4 regions of the Pseudomonas lini genome follow, and region 2 is predicted to be linked to each of the others. Evidence: predicted binding sites of a transcription regulator. Region 2 holds the regulator's gene; each other region holds the start of a gene.
The links. The regulator FliA, encoded in region 2, starts transcription of late flagellar genes. The targets are predictions, from matches to a motif close to CTAAAGTTTNNNNNNNNNNNGCCGNTAA.

Region 1 (4,923 bases), 250 kb from region 2:
GCCGTTGTCCACGGAGATCCCAACGGCCCGATCGAGGTCAGTGCGCAGGTCAAGGAAGGACATTTTGTGTTGGGCGTGAAGAATCAGGGGCTGATTGCCGAAGATGCGCTGCCGCATCTGTTCCAGCCCTACTCGAAACCAGCCAGCGCAACACCGCAGGCCGGCCTCGGGTTGGGTTTGTACATTGCCAGTCAGATTGCGCAGTCCCATGGCGGGAAGCTGGAGGTGGTATCGACCGAGCAACAGGGCACGACGTTTACCTTCAGTTTGCCCTCTCGAACTTAAGCGGTGGTGCTGACCACCGAACCCGACGTACTCCCCCCCTCATCCTGCAATGCCTGCAACAACGCCGCCATCACCGTCTGCAACGAAGCCGAAGTGGCCGCAACCTGCGATTGAGCCGCCGCAACGTTCGCCGCTTTGGCTTCGGCGCTGTCTTGCCTGGCCTGGGCTGCTTGCAGTTGCTGCTGTTGTTCCTGCAATTGCTTTTGCAGCTCGGCGAGCTGCTTGCGCAGTTGTTTCACCGTATCGGATTCGCTGCTGCTGGAACTGCTTTCGTTCGAGGCGGGGGCACCGCCAGCGGCAACCTTGGTGGTATCGCTGGACGCCTCAGTCGTCGCTGCGACAGAGGTGTCTTCGGTGCTGTCGTTGATCGCGACTTTACTTGAAGAGGTCGACAGGGTCTGATTGATCGAAACGGAATTGATGCTGACCATGGGATTTATCCAATGTGGAGTTTGGGTCAATTCGTCATCGACGGGCGCGGCATAAACTTGAGAGCGACTGTGTACCGATTCGGTGACCGAACCGATACACAGCCCATTTCACTAGGCGCTCAACCGCGCCGTCACTTCATTCAACTGCCCCGACAAGCCATGCAGATTGTGGCTGGCCGCTTCGGTGCGCTGCACGTTGTCCAGGTTGGTAGTGGCGATGCTGGTGATTTCGGTGAGGTTGCGCGAGATGTCTTCGGCCACCGAGGTCTGTTCTTCGGCGGCGGTGGCGATCTGGCGGTTCATGTCGCGAATGGCTTCCACGGCATGGGTGATGCGCTCGAGCATGGCGCCAGCCTGAGTCACTTGTTCGACGCTTTCTTCGCTACGCGACTGGCCGCTTTCGATAGCCTGAGCCGCGTCCACTGCGCCGGTTTGCACGGTTTGAATGATCTGGTTGATCTCGATGATCGAGGCCGCTGTGCGCTGGGCCAGGCTGCGTACTTCATCGGCGACCACCGCAAAACCACGCCCGGCTTCACCGGCGCGGGCCGCTTCGATGGCGGCGTTGAGCGCCAGCAGATTGGTCTGTTCAGCGATGCCGCGAATCACTTCCAGCACTTTACCAATGCGTCCGCTGTCGGCTTCCAGACGACGGATGACCGTGGCGGTGTTGGCAATTTCGCCGCGCATTTGAGTGATGGTGTGAATAGTGCCCTGCATGACTTTTTCGCCCTGCTGGGCGGACTGGTCGGCATCATCGGCCGCACGTGCCGCGTCGGCTGCGTGGCGCGCGACTTCTTGCGCAGTGGCGGACATTTCGTTCATCGCCGTGGCCACCTGATCGGTACGGCTGAACTGCTCGTTGGTGCCGCTGGTCATGAGGCCGGCAATCGAATTCAGCTCGCCGCTTGCGGTGTTCAGATCCGTCGCACTGCGCTGCAAACGATTGAAGGTTTCGGCGAGGAAATCGCGCAAGGTGTTGGCGGCCTTGGCCAGGTTGCCCAACTCGTCCTGGCGGGTGCTGGCTACGCGTTCGGCGAAGCGCCCTTGGCTGAGTTGTGCCACGTAGTCGATCAGTTTGCGGATCGGCTCCACCAGGTTGCGGTTGACCAGCCACAGGCTCAACAGGCCAATCAGCAGACCCGACACCAACATCACGATGATCCCCAGCAGCACCGTTTCATCTGCACTGGCGCTGATCAGCTTCGATTGCTCCATGCCCTGCTTGCGCAGATCGCTGACCAATTCATTCATCTGTTCGCTGGCCGCACGGTCCACACCTTTGACCGCGTTGTCGCCGGCCGTGGGGTCGGCCCCGGCAGCCACGTAGGCATCACGGCCCTTCTGATAGGCCGCACCTAATACACGATGCTCTTCACGCAGGCGTTCGATGCGAGTCTTGAGTTGCGGCTCGATGCCCTTCTGCCCGGCCAGCTCGCCGAGGACGCCCTGCACGTTGCGCTGACCGTCCTCGAACTGCTTCCAGTATTTATCCAGGTCCGCTGGCTGCTTGCCGCGCAGCAGAACGTTTTTCCACTCCTGAACCTGCACCTTGAATTGCAGGTTGGCTTCATCGATCAGTTGCGAGGTGTGCAATGGACCTTCAATCAGGTTCGCGTAGTTCTGAACGCCATTGGACAGAAAGTGAAAGGAGGCCAAAGCGATCAGCAACATCGCCAACAGGCTGCCGCTCAACAAGGCAAGAATTTGTGCTCGCAGGGACTTTTGCAAAAACATCGAGTGATATCTCATGACGAGGTTGAAGCACGACTTATAGACGTGCAAGGTGTCCGGACATCCCTGTCAGCGACGCTGGTTTATGACCGGAATCGGAAGATCGATACCAGCCTCATCGGCGGACCAGAGCCTTTCTTGAGTTTCTTCCGACCACTGGCAGCGGGCGGTTTTTCGGCGCCACTCAACTGTCACAAAACCTTCAGAATAGCTTGCGATGATGAGGCTCAAGTGAACCTGGGAAACCTGCAACAGGCGTCCCCTCACAGCGAGACCTCATGAACCACAGCATCGACCAGCGCCATCGCGATTCCGACCTGTTCGGCCTGCTTTACGGCTTCAGTTTTCGCCCCGGCGAGCGCGGTCGGGAAATCGATTCGGCCAAGGCGCTGCACTGCCTGCAACAACCGGACGACAGTGATGAATTCGTCTGGCTGCACCTGAACCTGGCCCACGCCGCGTGCGAGCGCTGGATGAAAAGCCATCTGGCATTGCCCGACGAGTTTTTCGAAGCGCTGCACGAAGGCTCCCGTTCGACGCGTATCGAGCATGTCGATTCGGCGTTGCTGGCAGTGGTCAACGACGTGGTGTTCAACCTCAGCAGCATGGTCTCCTCGGATGTCTCGACGCTGTGGGTCTGTGCCCGCAGCCGGCTGATCATCAGCGCGCGCCTGCAGCCGCTGCACTCAGTGGACAAACTGCGCTCTTCGGTGAAGGCCGGCGAATGCTTTCGCTCGCCGCTGGAACTGCTGGTGCATTTGCTGCGCGATCAGGGTGAAGTGCTGACGCAGATCGTGCGCAAGACCAGCCTCAGTGTCGACCAGATCGAAGATGAGTTGCTGTCGTCGCGCCTGTCGACCAACCGGGCTGAGCTGGGTGCCAACCGCCGGGTGCTGGTGCGCCTGCAACGGTTGCTGGCGCTGGAGCCGGGTTCGTTGCTGCGCCTGCTCAATCGTCCGCCGCAATGGTTGCAGAAAGAGGACGTCAAGGAGCTGCGCAAGTCCACTGAGGAGTTTGCGCTGATCATCAACGACCTCACGGCCCTCGGTGAACGAATCAAGCTGTTGCAGGAAGAAATCGCCGCCAACCTCAACGAACAGAGCAACCGCACGCTGTTCACTCTGACCGTGGTCACGGTGCTGGCGCTGCCGATCAACATCATCGCCGGTTTCTTCGGCATGAACGTCGGCGGCGTGCCACTTGCCGGTGATCCGGAAGGGTTCTGGATTCTCGTGGCGCTGGTCGCGACGTTTACCCTGATTGCCGGACGCTGGGCGTTTCGCAAGCGCCAGGATTATTGAGTCTTTCGGCCCCTCCGATACATTGTGGCGAGGGAGCTTGCTCCCGCTGGGTTGCAAAGCGACCCTAAATCCTGCAAGCCGGTTTCTTCAGACAGAAACGCGGTTGCCTATTTGACGACTGCTTCGCAGCCGAACGGGAGCAAGCTCCCTCGCCACAGATGTTTGCCTGCATTAGCACCCAGCCCCACAAAAAACCCAAACACTGACCCAGCGCAGTCTCTTTGTAATATTTAGCAACGATCATGGGAGACACTCCTTCTCTGCTCAGGATTGTCTGGCATGGCTACGCCTTCCTTTACCGCCGCTGCCCAGGTTCCCGCCAGCAGTGCCAAGCCGCAACTCGATAAAAAACCTGGCCTGCTCACCATTGTGCTGTTCTTTGCGGTGCTGAGCAGCGGGCTGTTGTTCACCGCCTACAGCCTGATGCACGACATGAGCGAACTCGGCACGGTGGTCACCACCTGGACGCCGTTTCTGCTGTTGGGCGTCGCGCTGTTGATTGCCTTGGGCTTTGAGTTCGTCAATGGTTTTCACGACACCGCCAATGCCGTGGCGACGGTGATTTACACCAACTCCCTGCCGCCGAATTTCGCCGTGGCCTGGTCCGGGTTCTTCAACTTTCTGGGGGTGTTGCTGTCGAGCGGCGCGGTGGCGTTCGGTATCATCGCCCTGTTACCGGTGGAGCTGATTCTGCAAGTCGGTTCCTCCGCCGGTTTCGCGATGATCTTCGCCCTGTTGATCGCTGCGATCCTGTGGAACCTCGGCACCTGGTGGTTGGGTTTGCCGGCGTCTTCGTCGCATACCCTGATCGGCTCGATCATCGGGGTCGGCGTGGCCAATGCGCTGATGCACGGCCGTGACGGCACCAGTGGCGTGGATTGGGCCCAGGCAACCAAAATCGGTTACGCGTTGCTACTGTCGCCGCTGATCGGTTTCGCGTTTGCCGCGTTGCTGTTGCTGGCATTGCGCGCCTTCGTCAAAAATCGCGCGTTGTACAAAGCGCCGAAGGGCGACACCCCGCCACCGTGGTGGATTCGTGGCATGTTGATTCTGACTTGCACCGGTGTGTCCTTCGCTCACGGCTCCAACGACGGCCAGAAAGGCATGGGCCTGATCATGCTGATTCTGGTCGGTACCCTGCCGATGGCGTATGCGCTGAACCGCACCATGCC
Region 2 (4,923 bases):
AATCGCCAGTTGTTCGCCGGCCTGCCGTTGACCGCCGCCGAGCCACTGATCGAGCCAACGCTGGCCGAGCCTCGGCGTCCGGCACCCGCGCCTGCCGCAGCGACCGGCGTCGATCCGCGTGCGTTCGACTCGATGCGTTTCGAGCTCAACAGCCTGCGTGAACTGATGGAAGTGCAACTCGGCTCGCTGGCCTGGAATCAGCTGCAAGGCAGCCGTCCGGCCCAGGCCAACCTCTGGCGTCGCCTGCAACGCATCGGTCTGTCCGGCCCGTTGTCGCGCGATCTGCTGGCACTGATTACCGACATTGAAGAACCCCGTCAGGCCTGGCGCATGTTGCTCGCGCACCTGGCGCGGATGATTGCCACCCCGCAAGTTGAGCCACTGGAAGAGGGCGGCGTGATTGCGATGGTCGGCCCGGCCGGTATGGGCAAGACCACCACGCTGGCCAAACTCGCCGCCCGTTACGTGCTCAAGTACGGCGCGCAGAACATCGCGCTGGTGAGCATGGACAGCTACCGCATCGGCGCTCAGGAACAGCTCAAGACCCTGGGCCGCATCCTCAATGTGTCAGTCACCCACGTCGACCCGGGCCAATCGCTGGTGCAGGCGCTGGAACCTTTGCTGCGCAAACGCGTGGTTCTGATCGATACCGCCGGCCTGCAGGCCAGCGATCCGGCACTGCGCATGCAGCTCGAAAGCCTGGCCGGACGAGGGATCAAATCAAAAAATTATCTGGTCTTGGCAACCACTAGCCAAAAACAGGTTCTAACCGCCGCTTATCATAGTTACAAGCGTTGCGGGCTAGCTGGCTGCATCCTGACTAAACTGGATGAAACGGCAAGCCTGGGTGAGGTGTTGAGCCTGGCCATCAGTCATGAATTGCCGGTGGCTTACCTGACCGATGGCCCGCGGATCCCGGATGATTTGCATCTGCCGCGTCGTCATCAGTTGGTCAGCCGCGCCGTTAGCGTGCAAATGCAGGAAGAACCCAGCGAAGAAGCCATGGCTGATATGTTCGCTGACCTCTACCACAGTCCGACCAAGCGGGTTGGCTGAGGTATTAATGAACAGTTTTTGTACCTACATCGATGGTCTGCCAATGCATTGTTCAGTTGGTGAACGCGCAGCCAGTAATGTGGCCTCCGTCTAAGTAAGACAAGGTAAAGAAATAACATGGGCAGCATGCATCCCGTACAGGTGATCGCGGTGACCGGCGGCAAAAGTGGCGTCGGGAAGACTAACGTGTCAGTGAACTTGTCCCTGGCTCTAGCTGAGCTCGGCCGGCGCGTCATGCTGCTGGATGCCGATCTGGGGCTGGCGAACGTCGACGTCCTGTTGGGGCTGACACCCAAACGTACTTTGGCCGATGTGATCGAAGGCCGGTGTGAGCTGCGCGACGTGCTGCTGCAAGGGCCCGGCGGTATCCGCATCGTCCCGGCCGCGTCCGGCACCCAGAGCATGGTTCATCTGAGCCCGGCCCAGCATGCCGGCCTGATCCAGGCCTTCAGCGACATCGGCGACAACCTCGACGTATTGGTGATCGACACCGCTGCGGGCATTGGTGACTCGGTAGTCAGTTTCGTTCGCGCAGCCCAGGAAGTCTTGCTGGTGGTGTGCGACGAGCCGACCTCGATCACTGACGCCTACGCGCTGATCAAACTGCTGAACCGCGACTACGGCATGAATCGTTTCCGCGTCCTGGCCAACATGGCGCAGAGCCCGCAGGAGGGCCGCAACCTGTTCGCCAAGTTGACCAAGGTCACCGATCGCTTCCTCGACGTCGCCTTGCAATACGTTGGCGCGGTGCCTTACGACGAAAGCGTGCGCAAGGCCGTGCAGAAGCAGCGTGCCGTCTACGAAGCCTTTCCCCGTTCCAAGTGCGCTCTGGCATTCAAGGCCATTGCGCAGAAGGTCGATACCTGGCCGCTGCCGGCCAACCCGCGTGGGCATCTGGAATTTTTCGTCGAGCGCCTCGTGCAACAAACGGCAGGACCCGTCCTATGACAGCCAGTGGTTACAACCTCTACAAGAACTCGGCACGTGACGCGCAGTACGAACTAATCGAGCGTTACGCGCCCTTGGTAAAACGCATTGCCTACCATTTGCTGGCGCGTTTGCCGGCCAGTGTCCAGGTCGAAGACCTGATCCAGGCCGGCATGATCGGCCTGCTTGAAGTATCAACCAAATACGACGCCAGCAAAGGCGCGAGTTTCGAGACGTACGCGGGCATTCGAATCCGCGGCGCGATGCTCGATGAAGTGCGCAAGGGGGACTGGGCGCCACGTTCGGTTCACCGCAATACCCGCATGGTCAGCGACGCGATTCGCTCGATTGAAGCTAAAACCGGCCGTGACGCTAAAGATCACGAAGTTGCGGCCGAACTCCAATTGAGTCTCGACGATTATTACGGGATTTTGAACGACACCCTGGGTAGCCGGTTATTCAGTTTCGACGATCTGTTGCAGGACGGCGAACACGAAGGGCTGCATGAGGATGGCGCCAGTGCTCATCTCGAGCCGTCACGCGATCTGGAAGATGAACGCTTCCAGGCGGCGCTGGCGGACGCGATTGCCAATTTGCCGGAGCGTGAGCGACTGGTGTTGGCGCTGTACTACGACGAAGAGTTGAATCTCAAGGAAATCGGTGAGGTCCTGGGGGTCAGCGAATCGCGGGTCAGCCAGTTACACAGCCAGTGCGCGGCCCGTTTGCGGGGGCGTTTGGGGGAGTGGCGAGCGCGCTGAAGGCAGTGTGGGGACACTGCGAATGGAGCAGGTGTGGTGTTGAACCGCGCCGGTTTCGATCTGTTGTGCTCCAGACAGTCATTGAGTGCTTTGCCGGATTGATTGAAATGGCGCGTCCAGGTGCTGGACGCGTTTAAGACTGCTTGGAGGTCGAATTGAACAAGAACATGAAAATCCTCATCGTTGATGACTTCTCAACGATGCGGCGGATCATAAAAAACCTGTTGCGTGACCTTGGGTTCACCAACACGGTCGAGGCTGACGATGGCATCACTGCCATTCCGGTTCTCAACAGCGGGGGCATCGACTTTCTGGTAACGGACTGGAACATGCCTGGCATGACCGGCATCGATCTGCTGCGTCACGTGCGCGCCGATGAAAAGCTCAAGCACCTGCCGGTGCTGATGGTGACCGCTGAAGCCAAGCGCGAGCAAATCATCGAAGCCGCTCAGGCGGGTGTGAACGGCTATGTGGTCAAGCCATTCACGGCTCAAGCGTTGAAAGACAAGATTGAAAAGATCTTCGAACGCATCGGTTGATGTGCAAAGCCAGTCCGTCACGGGGGAGCTATGGAGCAAAACGAATCTTCACAGGGCGATTTCGAATCGACCCTGAAAAAACACGCGGTCGAACTGGTCGAAAGCCTTGAAAAAGGCAGGTTCGGCGACGCTGTGCAACTGATCCATGAGCTCAACCAGACCCGTGACCGCGGCCTGTACCAGGAAGTGGGCAAGCTCACCCGCGAGCTGCATAGCGCGATCGTCAATTTTCAGATTGACCCGCACATGCCGCAAGCCGAGGAAGTGTCTCAGATCACCGATGCCACTGAGCGCCTGGGTTATGTGGTCAAGCTGACCGAGGCCGCGGCCAACCGCACCATGGACCTGGTGGAAAACGCCACGCCGCTGATCAATGGCCTGAGCGATGAAGCTCAGGCGCTGAGCACGGATTGGGGACGGTTCATGCGTCGCGAAGTCGGGGCTGAAGAGTTCCGAGAACTGGCCAGGCGGGTTGACGGTTTCCTGACACGCAGCAGCGAAGACAACCGCGTCGTGTCGAGCAACCTCAACGACATTCTGCTGGCCCAGGATTACCAGGACCTCACCGGTCAGGTGATCAAGCGCGTGACCCAGTTGGTCACCGACGTTGAAAGCAATCTGCTCAAGCTCGTGCTCATGGCCAGTCAGGTCGACCGCTTTGCGGGTATCGAACATGACCATGAAGCGATGCTCGCTGAAAAAGATCCACAAAAACATCTCTCTCAGGGTGAAGGTCCGCAGATTCATGCCGATAAAAGAGAAGACGTTGTGTCCGGTCAGGACGATGTGGACGATTTGTTATCCAGCCTAGGATTTTAGAGTTTTAGCATTTTAGGTTTTTTAGGTTTTTAGACCTCAGGAGCACCCCCTTAATGAGCTTCGGCGCCGATGAAGAGATCCTTCAGGATTTCCTGGTTGAGGCCGGCGAGATTCTAGAGCAACTGTCCGAACAGCTGGTCGAGCTTGAAAGCCGACCGGATGATGCGGATTTGCTCAATGCAATTTTTCGCGGTTTTCACACTGTAAAAGGGGGCGCCGGCTTCCTCCAGCTCAATGAGCTGGTGGAGTGCTGTCACATCGCCGAGAACGTGTTCGACATCCTGCGCAAGGGTGAACGACGCGTCGACTCGGAACTGATGGACGTGGTTCTCGAGGCACTGGACGCGGTGAACGGAATGTTCAGCGAGGTCCGCGAACGCAGCCCGATCACAGCTGCCACGCCTGAATTGCTGGCTGCTCTGGCCCGCCTGGCCGAGCCGCAAACCGGCGATGAAGCAGCACCTGTCGCTGAAGTGGTGCAAGAGCCGGCCGCTGAAAGTGAATCCGGTGACATTACCGATAACGAATTCGAACAACTGCTGGACTCGCTGAATGCCGTCAAGGCTCAGGCCGAGGCGCCTGTGGTTGCTCCGCCTGCCGCCGATACGGCGACCAGCGACGAAATCACCGATGCCGAGTTCGAGTCGTTGCTCGATCAATTGCACGGCAAAGGCCAGTTCGCCGCCGATGCAGTGGTCGCGGCGCCCGCCGCACCGGCTGCCCCGAAAGCGGCAGGCGACAGCTCCGACATCACCGATGACGAGTTCGAAACACTGCTCGATCAGTTGCACGGCAAAGGCAACTTTGCGGTCGATGCGCTGGAA
Region 3 (4,923 bases), 910 kb from region 2:
CTCGCCGGTTTGCCTGTTGAATCGGTGGTACTGGAAACCGACTCACCGGACATGGCCCCCGCCATGTTCCCCGGTCAACGCAACAGCCCGGCCCATTTGCCGGCGATCTGCGAGGCACTGGCCGCCCTCATGGCGATCAGCCCCGAACAACTGGCTGCCGCCAGCACGGCCAATGCGTGTGAGTTGTTCAGCTGGTAGTCCGCTGATTCACGCAATACTTGTGGGAGCGGGCTTGCCCGCGATGACGGACTGTCAGTCAACATTGATGTTGAATGTTAAGACGCTATCGCGGGCAAGCCCGCTCCCACAGTAAATCTGCTGCGTGGCATCAAACCCGGAACGCGCTGATCAATTGTTTGAGTTCAACCACCTGCGCCGACAACGCTCGGCTGGCATTTTCAGTCTGGTGCGCGCCGTCGGCGGTGCGCTCACCGGCGCGGTTGATCTCGACAATGTTCTGATCGATGTCGTGAGCCACGGCGGTCTGCTGTTCTACGGCTGCAGCAATCTGCTGATTCTGATCGACGATCATGCCGACGGCGCCAAGGATGTTTTCCAGCGCCTGCTGGACCTTTTCCGACTGCCCGACCGTGCCGTTGGCCATCTGATGGCTGGTGCCCATCGCCTTGACCGCCGCCCCGACACCGCTGTGCAGCTTGGCGATCATTTGCTCGATTTCTTCGGTCGATTGCTGGGTGCGTTTGGCCAGGGTCCGGACCTCGTCCGCCACCACCGCAAAACCACGACCCTGTTCGCCCGCACGCGCAGCTTCGATGGCCGCGTTAAGCGCCAGCAGGTTGGTCTGTTCGGCGATGCTCTTGATCACTTCCAGCACACTACTGATGGACTGGCTGTCGCTGGCCAGTTGGTTGATCACCCGCACCGACTGATCGATTTCACTGGCCAGTGCAGCGATACTGCCCTGCTGGGACTCCACCAGCCCGCGCCCACTAATGGTTTCGTCGTTGACGCTGTGGGCGCTGCTGACGGCCGCCGCGGCACTGCGCGCCACCTCCAGAGACGTGGCTGACATCTGGTTCATCGCGGTGGCGACCTGCTCGATCTGTGTACGCTGCCCCGCCACTGCCTGATTGCTCTGCGCGGACACGTTTTCAACCTGGCCAGCCTGGCGCTCGACCTCACTGACGGTCTGGCCCACGCGCTCGATCAGATCATGGATCTTCTTCACGGTGCCGGTGAATACCTCGCCCAACTCGCCCAGCTCATCGCGGCTGTTGGCGCTGAAGGTCACGGTCATGTCGCCGGCCGCCACCTTGTCCATCACCGCGCCAAGACGCTTGAGGGTGGTGCGGGTCGAGGCGTAGAAACCGCCATAGAGGTAAAAAATCAACACAAACACCACCGCCAGTGCCACCGCCTGCAAAATCATGTGAGTGCGGTGCTGCTCCAGCCGCTGCTGCAACTGGGTACCGAGAAACTTCAGGGTGGCTTCATTGAGTTGGTAGGTCTGGTCGATCAAACCCGTAACCTGATCGTAAAAGCCCTGCCACGGTGCATCGAGGGTGTCAGCCATCACCACCTGTTCTTCGAACAGTTCACTGGCCTTTTTCAGAGAGGTCTTGCTGCTTTCAGCTTGAGCGGCCAGGGTTTCGTGCGCTGCTTTACTGGAACCCAAAGCATCCTGCAATTTCAGACTGTATTCGGCCTGAAGCTTTTCGATCTGCGCCAGCAACTCATCGAAACGGGTGCTCGACGCCGAATTGAGAAAGCCCTGCCCCAACGAGTAAGAACCCATCGCCCGGCCTTCGCCGAGCGTTTGGGTGACGGCTGGCGTGACGTTGGTAATGAGCTCGCTCAGCTGACGCATGTCGCTCTGGCTGTCGCGGCTCAGGCCGGCCTGACTGGCAATGATCTGGCTGAAAATCTGCGCATTGCCGAGCAACTTGCCGATCAGCGCACTTTTGCTTTGCAGGGAGGTTTCCGTTTGCTGGGCCTTGAACGCGGCGATCATTTCATCGCGCTTGCCATCGAAAAAGCTGATTTGCTCCGGGTCAGTGGTCATCGCCGCCAGCCCTTGCAAACGGGTCAGAACGCTTTGTTCCAGAGCGCTGATAGTCGATTCGACATGACCGGCCTTGCCGGACTGGCCAAGGGTAACGTTGATCTGCACCAGGTTGTTCAGGGTTTCCAGATCCCGGCGCAGGCTCAGGCCACTGCCCAGCAGGTCGAGGCTCTGCAGCTCGACCCGTGTGCCCTGGAATTCGCGATAGGAATCGCGCACCAGATAGAAGTTGGTCACCAGCATCGGCACGAGGAATAGCACGCTGATCAGGCTGAACTTCATGCCGAAGCTCAGGCGGTTCATCAGCGCGACGGCGGGATAGAGCAAGCTCTTCACTGTGAAGTCTCCCTTTGAATTCTTATTTTTATGGCGGGCGCGCAGAGACAGCAGATAGCCACTATTGGCGCTGTCTCTGTATAGCCTAAATCGACGGAGGGTTTTGTAACTTAAGGTTAACGGCGGGGTGCCGTTATTGGAGCGGATGAGCCCCCTGTGGCGAGGGAGCTTGCTCCCGCTCGGCTGCGAAGCACAGTCGTAATTCCGGATAACTTAGTCTGTCTGGACGGGCGCCGGGGGCCGCTTCGCGCCCCAACGGGAGCAAGCTCCCTCGCCACATGTGTTGTGGATTATGACAAAACAGTCCACAACGCAAACCCGGCATACCAAAGCACTGCCGCGCGCAGCAGCAGTTCCCAGATCCGGTCGAGGCTGTTGATGCCGTCCGGCCCGACCACCGGCGCCGGAATTTCACCGGCCACCAAGCCGACCTTCTCGATCAGTTGGGCGGCGCTGATGTTCCAGTTCAGCAGCTCGTGCAGCATCACCCGGCCGACCGCGACAAAGTTGCCGACCAGCGCAAAACTCGCCGCCAGCAGTCGCACCGGTACCCAATCGAACGCATGACGTAGCTGTGCTGCTCGCTCGACCACGGCCGGGTTCTGCCCGTGTTCCTCGGCCAGCGCCAGCAATCGATAGCTCAACGCAGCAACCGGGCCCAGCAGGAAGTACCAGAAGATCACCGCGAAAAAGCTCTGATAGGCCTGCCACAGCAGATGCCCTTCAACTCGCTCCAGCAGTTGCTCGCCGTTGTCAGCGCAAATGTTCAAATCGCGTTTGGCCACATGCGCGGCGGCTTGCAGGTCTTCCCGGCGCCAGGCATCGCGGAACGGCCCGAGGCCAGCCAGCAGATCACCTCGGCCCAGACTGTAAATCACCACCAGCAGGTGCACCGGTAACGCCAGCAAACCGTAGGCTACCGGCTCCAGCACCACCAACAGCAAACCCAGCAGCGCCACCGGCAACAACACCAGCACCACCAGTATCAGCCACGGACGGTTTGTCATGCGGGGGCTGGCTTCAAGCTTGTTCAGCTCGCGCACCCAACCGCCATCACGTTGAACCCGATGGCGCAGGGCCGAGAACTTTTCGATCCACACCGCCAATAGCAGCACCAGAAAACTCATTGTTGCTCCTTTTTTTCCAGAGCGGCTTCTGTCAGAGCCGCGCGATAGCGTACCCAGTCAAACGCCGGTCCCGGATCAGTCTTGCGCCCGGGTGCAATATCGCTATGCCCGCAGATGCGTTGTGCGGTGATACCCGTAAAGGCGCTTTGCAGCTGTAAAGTCAGGGCCGTCAACGCTTGATATTGGGCGTCGGTGAACGGCAGATCATCCGTGCCTTCAAGCTCGATGCCCACGGAAAAATCGTTACAGGTGTCCCGTCCTTCGAAACACGAGACGCCAGCGTGCCAGGCGCGCTCTAGACAGGAGACAAACTGAGTGACGGTGCCGTCACGTTCGATCAAAAAGTGTGCAGACACCCGCAGGTCGGCGATCCCTGCAAAGTAGGGATGTTCCGTGACATCCAGGCGATTCTGGAAAAATTCCTGCACCTTGCCGGTCAGAAACTGCGCGGGCGGCAGACTGATGTTGTGGATCACCAGCAGGGAAATTTCGCCCTCGGGGCGCGCATTGAAGTTGGGCGAGGGGCATATGCGCACGCCCTGACACCAACCGCTCGCGGGGTCCAACTGCATACAGGTTCCTTCAACGACGACTGTGTTGGTGCCCAGTATGCCGCGATAGACCCTCGGCGCGCGATCACTTGCCGCGATTGATGCGCCGCAGGTTGGCCAGCACCGACTCCAGCGCCCGGTCGAACAGCAAGGTGTCGTCCAGCGTTCGCACCGCGCCACGCCGAAACTTCAGGGCCAGACCGGTACGACTGTGCTCCAGCACTTTCATCCCGGTACGGTTGACGAAGATGTACTTGCCGGTGGCTTCAATGATCGCCGCCAGCTTGCAGCGCAGGGTGTTTTCCTCGTCCTCCTGAAACTCGACCCAGCAACCCAGGTGCAGCTGATCGACCTGAAGCAGAGCGATATCGCCCTCCGGCAAACGCATCGATGCCATTTCGACCGGGCCTTCGTCAGCGGTGCGAAGCACGATTTCCTGCTGCACTTCGACCATCATCGGTGCGTCAACAGTCGTGCTTTTCTGGTCTGGGCGTTCGAACAACTGAAGGTGCAAAACTTCCAGCTCGCTGAAAAACTCGCCGGTGGCAAACGGGTCGAATGCCGAACGGTTCAAGCCATCGCGCAACGACTTGAGCAACCCCGGCACTAGCGACAACAAGCGCAGGCTCGCGTCAGGTTCGTCATGGCGTTGCACACTCCAGATCAATTGCGCCATGGTCTGCACATCGGCATGCCATTCGGCGGACTGATCACCCTGCTTGAGGCAGGTCAGCAACAGCACTTTGCTCCAGGCCTCCTGGACAAACGCCACCACGCTGTGCGGCAGCACCTTGCCCACCAACGCCTGGTTCAGCGCCTGCTCGACGCGCTGACGCGCCAATTCGGTCCTGGCTCGGCCTTCTTCGGCGTCACGGGTACGCTGCTC
Region 4 (4,923 bases), 130 kb from region 2:
GTCTCAAGCGCTCGCGTAATGCGTTGGGCAATCTTGGCCATGCCTTGAAAACGCCACTGGCGGTGTTGTTGAGCCTGGCTTCCAGCGAAAAACTCGATGCTCACCCGCAGCTGCGCAAAGTCATGCAGGCGCAGCTGGAACAGGTTCAGCAACGGCTTAATCGAGAACTCAACCGCGCCCGACTGTCCGGCGATGCACTGCCCGGGGCGCTGTTTGATTGCGATGCCGAACTGCCTGGGTTGCTGGCCACGTTGAACATGATCCACGGCGAACACCTCGAACTGAGCTACCGCGCGCCGGCCGGTTTGCAACTGCCGTGGGATCGCGAAGATCTGCTGGAGTTGCTCGGCAACCTGCTGGACAACGCCTGCAAATGGGCGGATGCCGAGGTGCGGTTGAGCATCGTCGAAACGGCAGAAAGGTTTGAGTTGAGCGTGGAAGACGATGGCCCGGGAATTCCCGAAGACCAGCGCGCTCAGGTGTTCAGCCGCGGTACCCGGCTTGATGAACAGACGGATGGGCATGGGCTGGGGTTGGGCATCGTGCGCGACATCGTCGACACGTGGGGCGGGGTGTTGAAGTTGCAGGAAAGCGAGTGGGAAGGGTTGAAGGTCACGATCGAACTGCCCAAACGCTGACCCCAATCTGAAGAACGCCGATTAACCTGTGGGAGCGGGCTTGCCCGCGAAGGCGATGTAACAGCCAACATAGATGTTGGATGTTATGACCTCATCGCGGGCAAGCCCGCTCCCACACTGGATCTGTGTTGCCTGCAAATTTTGCGGACAACCACTAATCCTGTGGGAGCAAGCCTGCTCGCGCTTGGCTTGCAGAGCCGACTTGACCCGAAGGCTGCGATCTTTTGATCTTCTGGTGTCATCAAGGTCGTTGAAAATCAAAGGATTGCAGCCTTCGACAGCGCCTACGAGGGTTGGCGTTGGTGTTGGCTTTGACAAGGCGGCAATGCTCCGGCACAGTGCGCGCCCTCTAATAAAACCCTTTTTTCTTTAATCCGCTGGCGGCCTATGCAGACTGCCGGCCGGACTCATTCCGTTTGGCGGTGATTGCCTCACCGCGCTGCTTTTGAGGTAACAACAATGAATGCAGTAATTGCCGCGGTCGGCATCATGCTGATACTCAGCCTGTCCCGCGTGCATGTGGTAATCGCGCTGATTGTCGGCGCGCTGGTGGGCGGCCTGACCGGTGGCCTGGGCATCGACGCGACGCTGAAAGCTTTCAACAGCGGCCTCGGCGGTGGCGCGACGGTTGCGTTGTCCTACGCCTTGCTCGGCGCGTTCGCGGTGGCCATCGCCAAGTCCGGCCTGGCCCATGCGCTGGCTGACAAAGCCTTGGCCATGGTCGATCGTCAGCACGCCAACGGGGGCGGCAATGTCAAATGGCTGCTGATCGGCCTGCTGTGGGTGGTGGCAATCGCCTCCCAGAACATCTTGCCGATCCATATCGCCTTTATCCCGTTGCTGGTGCCGCCACTGTTATATGTGCTGACCAAACTGCAACTGGATCGTCGATTGATTGCCTGCGTCATTACGTTCGGTCTGATCACGCCGTATATGTTCTTGCCCGTGGGCTTCGGCAACATCTTCCTCAATGAAATTCTGTTGGCCAACGTCGCCCGCAGTGGCGTGGACATCAGCGGTATCAACGTCACCCATGCCATGGGTATTCCGGCGCTGGGCATGGTGTTTGGCTTGGCGGCAGCGCTCATCAGCTACCGCAAGAAGCGCGTTTACGACCTCGAGAAAATCGAGAAAGTCGAACAGGTCGCGGTGCAGTACAACCCAATGAGCCTGATGATCGCCGGTCTGGCCATTGCCGCCGCGTTCATTGTTCAGTTGCTGCTGGACTCGATGATTATCGGGGCGCTGGTGGGCTTCCTGATCTTTTCGGTGTCGGGCATCGTCAAATGGCGCGACACCGATGATTTGTTCACCGAAGGCATGAAGATGATGGCGATGATCGGCTTCATCATGATCGCCGCGTCCGGGTTTGCCGAAGTGATGAAGGCTACCGGTCATGTGCAGACCCTGGTGGAATCTTCGGCTTCGTGGATCAACCACAGCAAAGGCATCGGCGCGTTGTTGATGTTGCTGGTCGGATTGTTGGTGACCATGGGCATCGGCTCGTCGTTTTCCACCGTGCCGATTCTGGCGGCGATTTTCGTGCCGTTGTGCGTGCAACTGGGCTTCAGCCCGATCGCCATCGTATGCATCGTCGGCACTGCCGGGGCATTGGGCGATGCCGGGTCACCCGCGTCGGATTCGACCCTGGGCCCGACCTCCGGCCTGAACATCGACGGCCAGCATCACCACATCTGGGACACCGTGGTCCCGACCTTCCTGCACTACAACCTGCCGTTGCTGGTGTTCGGCTGGGTGGCAGCGATGGTGTTGTAACACCTCTAACCCTGTGGGAGCGTGGCTTGCCCGCGATGAACGATTACGCGGTATGCCTGATAAACCGCGGCGCCTGAATCGCGGGCAAGCCACGCTCCCACCATGACTGCGTTCAACTTTTGAATTGGCCTGCCGTTATAGCCTTTAACCACGCCAAAAAAATCAAAAGAGTGAACGTCATGCGCATGAGCCTGAAGGCTAAAGTCCTGTCCCTTGCCGTCCTCCCGGTGCTGCTCTTTGCGCTGGTCATCAGCCTGACCACGCTGTTCATTCTGCAAGAGCAGGCCCGCAAGGAAGTCGAGGAAACCCGTCAGCGCCTGCTCAGCGATGCCAAGGCGACCCTGCAAAGTTATGTTGCCGTGGCCATGACCACGATCAAACCGCTGTACGACGCGGCAGCTCCCGGCGATGACGCGGCGCGGGCGCAGGTGATCAAGTTGCTGTCGAGCATCACCTACGGCAAGGACGGCTACTTCTTCGGCTACGACTCCAATACCGTGCGCCTGTTCAAGGCCAACAGCCCCGAAGGCGTGGGCCAGAGCTTCAAGGACAACCGCGACCCGAACGGCGTCTACGTCAACCGTGAGCTGGTGAAAGTTGCCAAGGACGGTACTCACTACCTGCAATACAGTTCGCCGCTGCCCGGTAACACGCAAGTGTTGGTGCCCAAGCTCGGCTACACCGAATACCTGTCGAAGTGGGACATGGCGGTCGGCACCTCGGTCAACCTCGACGGCATCGAAGCGCAAGTGGCGGTGGTTGAGACCAAGGTCCAGGAACGCATGCAAGGCGTGGTGCTGAGCATTGTCGGGATTGCCGTGGTAGTGCTGTTGGTGATCGCTGCCGCCGGGATGCTGCTGGCCAACACCATCCTGCGTCCGCTGAACCTGATGAAAGCCAACCTCGATGACATCGCGGCGGGCGAGGGCGACCTGACTCGGCGCCTGACCATCACCAGCCAGGATGAACTTGGCGAACTGGCCGGTTCGTTCAACCGTTTCGTCGACAAGATTCACGGTTTGGTGCGGCAGATCACTGAAATGACCTCGCAACTGACCGGATTGGTGAATCAGGTATCTGATCAGGCACAACGCTCGGATCAGGCCATGGAGCGCCAGCGTCACGAAACCGATCAGGTGGCCACGGCGATCAACGAAATGTCGGCGGCGGCCCAGGAAGTGGCCAAAAGTGCGCAAAACGCAGCGGTCGCTGCCCAGCAGACCGATGAAGAAGGCCAGGCCGCCAAGCGCGTGGTGGCCGGCAGCATCGTGAAGATTCATGCGCTGGTGAACGATATTCGCAGCAGCGGCGTGTCTCTCGACAGTTTGCAGAAAGACGTGTCGTCGATTGTCAGCGTACTCGGGGTGATCCGTTCGATTGCCGAACAGACCAACCTTCTGGCGCTCAACGCCGCCATTGAGGCGGCCCGCGCCGGTGAGGCCGGGCGTGGTTTTGCGGTGGTCGCCGACGAAGTGCGTGCATTGGCCAGCCGTACGCAAATCAGCACCCAGGAAATCCAGAGCATGATCGACCGCTTGCAGGCCGGCACCCAATCGGCAGTCGAAGCCATGCGCCGCTCCAGCGAGGCTGGCGACGGCACGTCGGCCCAGGCCAACGAGGCGGGGGCATCTCTGGATGCCATGGCTCAGCTGATCGGCACCATCAACTCGATGAACGCCCAGATTGCCAGCGCCGCCGAAGAGCAAACCGCCGTGGCCGAAGAAATCAACCGCAGCGTGCATCAAATTGCCGTGGCGGTAGACAGCGTCGCCGACGAAACCCAACTCGGCGCCCAGACCTCACGCAGCCTGGCCGACCTCGGTCAACGCCTGGGGCAACTGGTCGGGCAGTTCCGTATCTGATTGATAGTGCTCGTGTGGCAAGGGGCTTGCCCCCATGCCAGTAAATCAAGAAATTTGAGCGACGAAAATCCTGTGGGAGCGTGGCTTGCCCGCGAAGGCGTAGTGTCAGTCGATATCAATGTTGAATGACACGACGCCTTCGCGGGCAAGCCACGCTCCCACAGGTTTCTGCGCCTTGACTTGCATTCGGGTCTCCGCCCTCACCGCAGGGCAGTGTTCATCCATGAGTAGCCGCATCGCGACTACCCTCATTAGTAAGCAAGCACCGTCCCGTTTGTTTGAACCCGTTTGCGGAATGGGCGGTCATTTGCTTCAGGTGTCGCGCACCGGCGGCACCTTGACGACCACAACAATGGAGTCAGACTCATGATCGACAGTGAAAGTATCTGCGACTGCCCCAAATGTTCCTGCAAACTGGGCGAACATCCAATCGCGCGTCACGGCAAGCACTATTGTTGTGAAGGCTGCGCCAAGCACCACGAACACGGCGAAGCATGCACCACCAAAGGCTGCAAGTGTGCTCAACACTGACTGTTCAGGCAAAAAAGTGGAGCCTTCCAGGCTCCACTTCGGTTTGAATCTTTCCCCTCCTTTTTGACGCTCAACTGGCCGGTCGCCAGGTCACATTCTCGATGCCGAATTTTTCC

Region 1: a site for FliA is predicted at 2,566-2,593, ahead of AB3226_RS21860 (methyl-accepting chemotaxis protein). Genes of this name have one in related genera too.
Region 3: a site for FliA is predicted at 2,447-2,474, ahead of AB3226_RS18760 (methyl-accepting chemotaxis protein). Genes of this name have one in related genera too.
Region 4: a site for FliA is predicted at 2,526-2,553, ahead of AB3226_RS23610 (methyl-accepting chemotaxis protein). Genes of this name have one in related genera too.

The regions. Positions count from the first base shown of each region.
Region 1 covers NZ_OZ061318.1:4,825,061-4,829,983, reverse strand. Annotated here, with positions in the region: gene AB3226_RS21870 (ATP-binding protein) at 1-285, shown strand, start outside; gene AB3226_RS21865 (hypothetical protein) at 282-716, opposite strand; gene AB3226_RS21860 (methyl-accepting chemotaxis protein) at 828-2,453, opposite strand; gene AB3226_RS21855 (transporter) at 2,729-3,751, shown strand; gene AB3226_RS21850 (inorganic phosphate transporter) at 4,031-4,923, shown strand, end outside.
Region 2 covers NZ_OZ061318.1:5,072,528-5,077,450, forward strand. Annotated here, with positions in the region: gene flhF (flagellar biosynthesis protein FlhF) at 1-1,056, shown strand, start outside; gene fleN (flagellar synthesis regulator FleN) at 1,174-2,004, shown strand; gene fliA (RNA polymerase sigma factor FliA) at 2,001-2,741, shown strand; gene AB3226_RS22965 (chemotaxis response regulator CheY) at 2,909-3,280, shown strand; gene AB3226_RS22970 (protein phosphatase CheZ) at 3,311-4,099, shown strand; gene AB3226_RS22975 (chemotaxis protein CheA) at 4,153-4,923, shown strand, end outside.
Region 3 covers NZ_OZ061318.1:4,163,863-4,168,785, reverse strand. Annotated here, with positions in the region: gene AB3226_RS18765 (TatD family hydrolase) at 1-198, shown strand, start outside; gene AB3226_RS18760 (methyl-accepting chemotaxis protein) at 329-2,359, opposite strand; gene ampE (regulatory signaling modulator protein AmpE) at 2,650-3,486, opposite strand; gene ampD (1,6-anhydro-N-acetylmuramyl-L-alanine amidase AmpD) at 3,483-4,058, opposite strand; gene AB3226_RS18745 (DUF1631 domain-containing protein) at 4,123-4,923, opposite strand, start outside.
Region 4 covers NZ_OZ061318.1:5,198,249-5,203,171, forward strand. Annotated here, with positions in the region: gene AB3226_RS23600 (sensor histidine kinase) at 1-638, shown strand, start outside; gene AB3226_RS23605 (Na+/H+ antiporter family protein) at 1,098-2,414, shown strand; gene AB3226_RS23610 (methyl-accepting chemotaxis protein) at 2,594-4,276, shown strand; gene AB3226_RS23615 (metallothionein) at 4,643-4,807, shown strand; gene AB3226_RS23620 (DUF6555 family protein) at 4,878-4,923, opposite strand, start outside.